DNA from 2 places in the Chitinimonas koreensis genome. Region 2 is predicted to be linked to the other one. Evidence: predicted binding sites of a transcription regulator. Region 2 holds the regulator's gene; the other holds the start of a gene.

Region 1 (3,702 bases), 170 kb from region 2:
GGCGCCTTTGCGCTTGCCGCCCTGGTTCACCGCCACGGCGGTGTCGTTCACCACCTTGAGGAAGGGGACGATGCCCTGCGACTTGCCGTTGGTGCCCTTGATGTGGCTGCCGAGCGCGCGCACCTGGGTCCAGTCGTTGCCGAGGCCGCCGGCGAACTTGCTCAGCAGCGCGTTTTCCTTGAGGCCCTCGTAGATGCCGTCGAGGTCGTCGGCGATGGTGGTCAGGTAGCAGCTGGAGAGCTGCGAGCGCAGCGTGCCCGAGTTGAACAGGGTCGGGGTCGACGACATGAAGTCGAAGGTCGACAGCACGTTGTAGAACTCGATGGCGCGCGCTTCGCGGTCGATCTCGCGCAGCGCCAGGCCCATGGCGACGCGCATGAAGAAGGCTTGCGGCAGTTCGATGCGGGTGCCGTGGATGTGCAGGAAGTAGCGGTCGAACAGCGTCTGCAGGCCGAGGTAGTCGAACTGGTAGTCGCGCTCGTGCTTCATCGCGGCGCCGAGGCGGGCCAGGTCGAACTGGGCCAGTTCGGGGTCGAGCAGCTCGGCCTCGATGCCCTTCTTGATGAAGGTCGGGAAGTATTCGGCGTAGCGGGTCGCCATGTCCTCGTGCGTCACTTCCTCGCCCAGCACTTCGCGGCGCAGGCTGTGCAGCAGCAGGCGGGCGGTCACGCGCGAGTAGGCCGGTTCCTTCTCGATCAGCTGGCGGGCGGACAGCACGGCGGACTTGCGCACTTCCTCGGCCGGCACGCCGTCGTACAGGTTCTTCAGCGTCTCGCCGACGATGTGCTCGGCGTCGGTGATGGTCTCGAAGCCCGAGCAGGCCGATTGCACCAGCGCGCGCAGGCGGGCCACGTCGAGCGGCTTGCTGACGCCGTCGTCGTTGACGTTGATGCCGGCGGCGGGCGCGTGGTCGGCCTCGCCCTTGGCCAGCCGCTCCTGGTGGCGGCGTTCGCGGTACAGCACGTAGGCGCGGGCCACGTCGTGCTCGCCCGAGCGCATCAGCGCGAGCTCGACCTGGTCCTGGATGTCTTCGATATGGATGGCGCCGCCTTCGGGCTTGCGGCGCATCAGGGCGTTCACCACCGAGTCGGTGATCCGCTGCACGGTCTCGCGCACCGAGGCCGATTGGGCCGCCGCGCCGCCGTGGGTGGCCAGGAAGGCCTTGGTGACGGCGACCGAGATCTTCATCGGTTCGAACGAAACGACCGAGCCGTTGCGACGGATGATCTTGTATTCGGCGACCTGCTGGGTCGCGGCCGCGCCCTGGCCGGCGCCCTCGTGCGGGTAGCTGGTGCGGGCGCTGCTGGCGGTATCGGTGGTGGTGTACATGTCGATTCGATCCCCTTGTACTGACTTGGTTTGGACCGCGTTCCGGCAGGAGGATGCCGGGAACGCGCCGGAGTGGATGGACCGGATGGCGCAGGACGCCGTCGGTCGTTTATCTGGCCAGCCTGGAGCCGCCGTTGCGGCATGCCCGATGCATGGCCTGGGCTGCGCACCGTAAAAGTCTCACGCCGGAAAGCCCGGCGCGGGGTGTGCATAAACCTGTGTAGAAAATGTGAAGAAACACAACATCTAGTGTTTTCTGACTGCTTCAACCACTAATTCTAGTGGTCGAGGCGGTCGCTCGCAACACCTCGCGCATTCCCCTTGTGGGGACTGGACTTGGCGGGGGTCGGGGCGGCGGAGCGGGCGGGAAAGCGGGTTCGGCGGGGCCGGACGCGCGGCCGGGAGCGCTGTGGATAAGTCAGGTGCGCGAAAGAATATGACGAACGGGAGTGGTCTGGACGGGCATTCCCGGCCGAAAACCGTCCTGTAGGAGCGGCTTCAGCCGCGAGTGGCCGAGGCGCACCGAACACGATTCGCAGGTCGGGCTTTACGCCCGGCAGCGACCTTGGCCGACAGCGCTGCCGGGCATGAAGCCCGACCTACAGAAGCAGGGGGGACAGCCCCAAACGACGCGGAGTGCCGATAAGTCCCTCTCCCGTGCACGGGAGAGGGTTTGGGCGAGGGCCGGTTCGTCAAACCACCAGCCCTCATCCGGCCCTCCGGGCCACCGCGGGAGAAGGGAAAATCAAAGCGCAAGTCCTAAAGCCAAGCCAATGGACGCGCCCTACCCCGCCGGCCCCCCTCAGGCCGCTCCGAACACCCGCTCGCGCAGCTTGTGCAGCTGGTCGCGCAGTTCGGCCGCCTTCTCGAATTCGAGGTTCTTGGCCGCTTCCATCATGGCCTTCTCGATCGACTTGAGCTCCTTGGCCAGCGCCTTCTCGTCGAGCTCCTCGAGCATCATCCGCTGCTTGCGCTCCAGCCGCGCGGCCTGGGCCTCTTCCTCGTCGTAGACGCCGTCGATGATGTCCTTGATGCGCTTGACCACCCCGCGCGGCACGATACCGTGTTCCTCGTTGAAGGCCATCTGCTTGGCGCGGCGCCGCTCGGTCTCGTCGATCGCCTTCTTCATCGAATCGGTAATGCGGTCGGCGTAGAGGATGGCGGTGCCGTTGAGGTTGCGCGCGGCGCGGCCGATGGTCTGGATCAGGCTGCGCTCGCTGCGCAGGAAGCCTTCCTTGTCGGCGTCGAGGATGGCAACCAGCGACACCTCGGGGATGTCCAGGCCCTCGCGCAGCAGGTTGATGCCGATCAGCACGTCGAATTCGCCGAGCCGCAGGTCGCGGATGATCTCGACCCGCTCGACCGTGTCGACGTCCGAATGCAGGTAGCGCACCTTGATGCCGTGCTCGCCGAAGTAGTCGGTCAGCTGCTCGGCCATCCGCTTGGTCAGCGTGGTCACCAGCACCCGTTCGCCGATCGCGCTGCGCTTGCGGATCTCGCTCATCAGGTCGTCGACCTGGGTGCCGACCGGCCGCACCTCGATCACCGGGTCGACCAGGCCGGTCGGCCGCACCAGCTGCTCGACCACCTGGCCCTGGTGCTTGCGCTCGTAGTCGGCCGGGGTGGCCGAGACGAAGACCGTCTGCGGCATCATGCCCTCGAATTCCTCGAACTTGAGCGGCCGGTTGTCCAGCGCCGAAGGCAGGCGGAAGCCGTAGTCGACCAGGTTCTCCTTGCGCGCGCGGTCGCCTTTGTACATGGCGCCGATCTGGCCGATCATCACGTGGCTCTCGTCGAGGAACATCAGGCTGCCCGGCGGCAGGTAGTCGATCAGCGTCGGCGGCGGCGAGCCGGCCGGCTTGCCCGAGAAATGCCGCGAGTAGTTCTCGATGCCCTTGCAGAAGCCCATCTCCTGCAGCATCTCCAGGTCGAACTTGGTGCGCTGGTCGAGCCGCTGCGCCTCGACCAGCTTGTGTTCCTTGTAGAAGAATTCGAGCCGTACCCGCAGCTCTTCCTTGATGGTGTCCATCGCCCGCATCACGGTGGCGCGCGGCGTCACGTAGTGGCTCGACGGGTAGACGGTGAAGCGGCCCAGCCGCTGGCGGATGTGGCCGGTCAGCGGGTCGAACAGCTGGATCTGCTCGATCTCGTCGTCGAACATGCCGATGCGCACCGCCAGGTCGGCGTTTTCGGCCGGGAACACGTCGATCACGTCGCCGCGCACCCGAAAGGTGCCGCGGCCGAAATCCATCTCGTTGCGCTCGTACTGCATCTGCACCAGCCGCTTCACCAGCTCGGCCTGCGGCATCTTCTCGCCCTCGCGCACGTGCAGGATCATCTGGTGGTATTCGCTCGGATCGCCGATACCGTAGA
Region 2 (3,702 bases):
TGGCCCAGCGTCAGGTCGGTGTTGGTGGCCTGGGCGATGAACAGCGCCGCCATGGTCATGTAGATGTTGGTGCCGTCGAGGTTGAACGAATAGCCAGTCGGCACCACCAGGCCGACCACCGGCTTGGCGCAGCCCAGGCGCTCGAGCTTCTGCATCAGCCGCGGCAGCGCGCTCTCGGACGAGCTGGTGCCGAGCACGATCAGCAGTTCTTCCTTGATGTAGGCGATGAAGCGGGTGATCGAGAAGCCGGCCCAGCGTGCGATGGCGCCGAGCACGACCAGCACGAACAGCGCGCAGGTCAGGTAGAAGCTGCCCATCAGCTTGGCCATCGGGATCAGCGAATCGACGCCGTACTTGCCGATGGTGAAGGCCATTGCGCCGAAGGCGCCGACCGGGGCGGCCTTCATGATGATGTTGACCACCCCGAACACCGCGTGCGACAGCTGCTCGATCAGGCTCAGCACCGGCCGGCCGCGCTCGCCCATGGCCGACAGCGAGAAGCCGAACAGGATGGCGATCAGCAGCACCTGCAGGATGTCGCCCTTGGCGAAGGCATCGACGAAGGTGGTCGGGATGATGTTGAGCACGAAGTCGGTGGTCGACATCGCGTGCGCCTTCTCGGTGAACTGGGCGATGGCGTGGGCGTCGAGCTTCGTGACGTCGGCGTTGAAGCCGGCGCCGGGCTTGAGCAGGTTGGCGACCAGCAGGCCGATGGCCAGCGCGACGGTGGAGACGATCTCGAAGTAGAGCAGCGCCTTGCCGCCGACGCGGCCGACGCGCTTCATGTCCTGCATGCCGGCGATGCCGGCCACCACGGTGCAGAAGATCACCGGCGCGATGATCATCTTGATCAGCTTGATGAAGCCGTCGCCCAGCGGCTTGAGATCGACGCCGAGCTTCGGTTCGAAGTGGCCGATCAGGATGCCGGCGGCGATGGCGAACAGCACCTGCACGTACAGGATGCGGTAGAACGGTTTTTTCATGGTGGCGTCTCCTCGTTGGGTGACGCGATGGTCCGCCCGCGGTGGCCGCGCCGCCATTACGGCTTCCCACTCGGCGGCATGCGGGTGTCCCGATTGTGGGGGACCACTAAGGACGGTGAAATGTGAAACGTGAAAGGTGAAACGTGGTTCGTCGCTGCGCCGCTCGGATTTAGCCAAGGCGCGTGTTTTAAGGTGCGGCAACGCCGCACCAGTTTCACGTTTCACTCATGCCGCGCAGCGGCGAATCACGTTTCACCACGCCGCGCAGCGGCGTTTCACGCTTCAACTTACAATGCCGCCCAAGGCGCGCCCACGCGCCAGGAGGACACTGCATGAAATGCCCGTATTGCGGTTCGCTCGATACCCAGGTGGCCGATACGCGGCTGTCGGAAGAGGGCGACAGCGTGCGCCGGCGCCGCAAGTGCGGCGCCTGCGACAAGCGCTTCACCACCTTCGAGATGGCCGAGGTGCGGCCGCCGCAGGTGGTCAAGGCCAACGGCAGCCGGGCCGACTACGACCGCGAGAAGGTGCGCGTCAGCTTCATGCGCGCGCTGCACAAGCGGCCGGTGCCGACCCAGCTGGTCGACGAGGCGATCGCCCGCATCGACCAGAAGGTGCTGAGCCTCGGCGAGCGCGAGATCGATTCGCGCCGCATCGGCGAGATGGTGATGGCCGAGCTGGCCAAGCTCGACAAGGTCGCCTACATCCGCTTCGCCTCGGTCTACCGCAGCTTCCAGGACGTCGACGACTTCAAGGACGTGATCCGCGAAGTGAGCAAGAAGCCATGAAGCTCGCCCGGCCCGACCTGGATCGCGCCGAGGCGGCCGGCGTGCTGCAGCCCGGCCAGGCCGGCGCCCTGTGGCAGTTCCTCGCCGCCGGCCAGGCCGAGGTGCCGCAGTTCCGCTTCGCCCACCTGCTGTACTACTTCGGCGGCATGATCGCGATCGCCGCGATGAGCCTGTTCATGACCGTCGGCTACCAGGTCGCCGGGCCCTGGCTGCTCACCGTGTTCGCGGTCGGCTACGGCTTCCTGGCCTGGTGGCTGGGCGACCGGTTCCTGCGCCGCCAGCTGGCCATCCCGGCCGGCATCCTGTTCACCCTGGCCATCGTGCTGGTGCCGCTGGCGGTCTACGGCATCGAGGCCGGGCTCGGGCACTGGGACCACGACGGCGCCTACGCCGACTACCACCGCTACATCGACTGGCGCTGGCTGTTCCTCGAACTGGCGACGCTGGCCGCGGCCGCCGTCCTGCTGTGGCGCTACCGGCTGCCCTTCATGCTGATGCCGGTGGCGGTGACGCTGTGGTACCTGAGCATGGACGTGGCGGCCTGGATCGCCTACGGCGTGCCCGGCGACGACGAGTGGACCTACTACGCCTCGCTGTGGGAGCTGCGCAAGTTCGTCTCGCTCGGCTTCGGCCTCGCCATGCTGCTGCTGGCGCTGCGCATCGACCTCGCCACCCGGCGCGACGCGCGCGACTACGCCTTCTGGCTCTACCTGTTCGGCATGCTGGCGTTCTGGGGCGCGCTGTCGTCGATGGATTCGGGCAGCGAATGGGGCAAGTTCGGCTACTGCCTGATCAACCTCGGCCTGATCTTCGCCGGCGCTGTGCTGTCGCGCCGCGTCTTCGTGGTGTTCGGCGCGCTGGGCGTGGCCGGCTATCTCGGCTACCTGGCCTGGGGCCAGTTCAAGAACAGCCTGCTGTTCGCCTTCGTGCTGTCGCTGATCGGCCTCGCCATCGTGTTCGCCGGCGTCTGGTGGAACAAGCACGGCGAGGCGCTCGGCGCGCGCTGGCGGCGCAGGCTGTCGCCGCAGCTGGCCGAGCTGATCGAGGCGCGCCGCGCATGAGCTTCGACGCCGCCGACCACCGCCACATGGCCGCCGCGCTGCGCATCGCCGAGGGCGGCCGCAATCTCGCCACCCCCAATCCGAGCGTCGGCTGCGTGCTGGTGCAGGCCGGCCGCGTGATCGGCCAGGGCCATTCGCAGCAGGCCGGCGGCGCCCACGCCGAGGTGATGGCGCTGCGCGACGCCGCCGCGCGCGGCGAATCGGTCGCCGGCGCCACCGCCTACGTCACGCTCGAGCCGTGCTCGCACCACGGCCGCACGCCGCCGTGCGCGCTGGGTCTGATCGAGGCCGGCGTGGCGCGGGTGGTGGCCGCCATCGGCGACCCGAACCCGCTGGTGTCCGGCCGCGGCTTCGGCCTCTTGCGCGAGGCCGGCATCGCGGTCGAGACCGGCCTGCTGGCGGCCGAGGCGCGCGAATCGCTCAAGGGCTTCCTCAGCCGCATCGAGCGCGGCCGGCCGTGGCTGCGGCTCAAGATCGCCGCCAGCCTCGACGGCAAGGTCGCGCTGGCGAGCGGCGAATCGCAATGGATCACCGGGCCCGCGGCGCGCGCCGACGTGCAGCGGTTGCGCGCACGTTCCTGCGCCATGCTCACCGGCAGCGGCACCGTGCTGCACGACGATCCGCTGCTGACCGTGCGCGAGCTCGACGGCCAGCCGTGGCAGGGCCGCCAGCCGCTGCGCGTGGTGCTGGACAGCCGCGGCCAACTGCCGCCCACCGCGCGGCTGCTGGCCGCGCAGGGCCGCACGCTGGTGGTGACCGCCGCCGCGCCGGCCGCCCACGTCGCGGCGCTCGAAGCGGCCGGGGCCGAGGTGATCGCGCTGCCCGACGCCGCCGGCCGGGTCGACCTGGCCGCCACGCTGGCCGAGCTGG

Evidence for each region. Region 2 encodes NrdR, which represses ribonucleotide reductase genes. Its sites were predicted from a motif close to AAANACNATATATNGTNTTT; they were not measured.
Region 1: a site for NrdR is predicted at 1,565-1,584, ahead of H9L41_RS14620 (ribonucleoside-diphosphate reductase subunit alpha). Genes of this name have one in related genera too.

What each region holds. Positions count from the first base shown of each region.
Region 1 is NZ_CP060704.1:3,540,915-3,544,616, forward strand. It holds gene H9L41_RS14620 (ribonucleoside-diphosphate reductase subunit alpha) at 1-1,329, opposite strand, end outside; gene uvrB (excinuclease ABC subunit UvrB) at 2,132-3,702, opposite strand, start outside.
Region 2 is NZ_CP060704.1:3,712,774-3,716,475, reverse strand. It holds gene H9L41_RS15460 (dicarboxylate/amino acid:cation symporter) at 1-983, opposite strand, end outside; gene nrdR (transcriptional regulator NrdR) at 1,316-1,771, shown strand; gene H9L41_RS15450 (hypothetical protein) at 1,768-2,832, shown strand; gene ribD (bifunctional diaminohydroxyphosphoribosylaminopyrimidine deaminase/5-amino-6-(5-phosphoribosylamino)uracil reductase RibD) at 2,829-3,702, shown strand, end outside.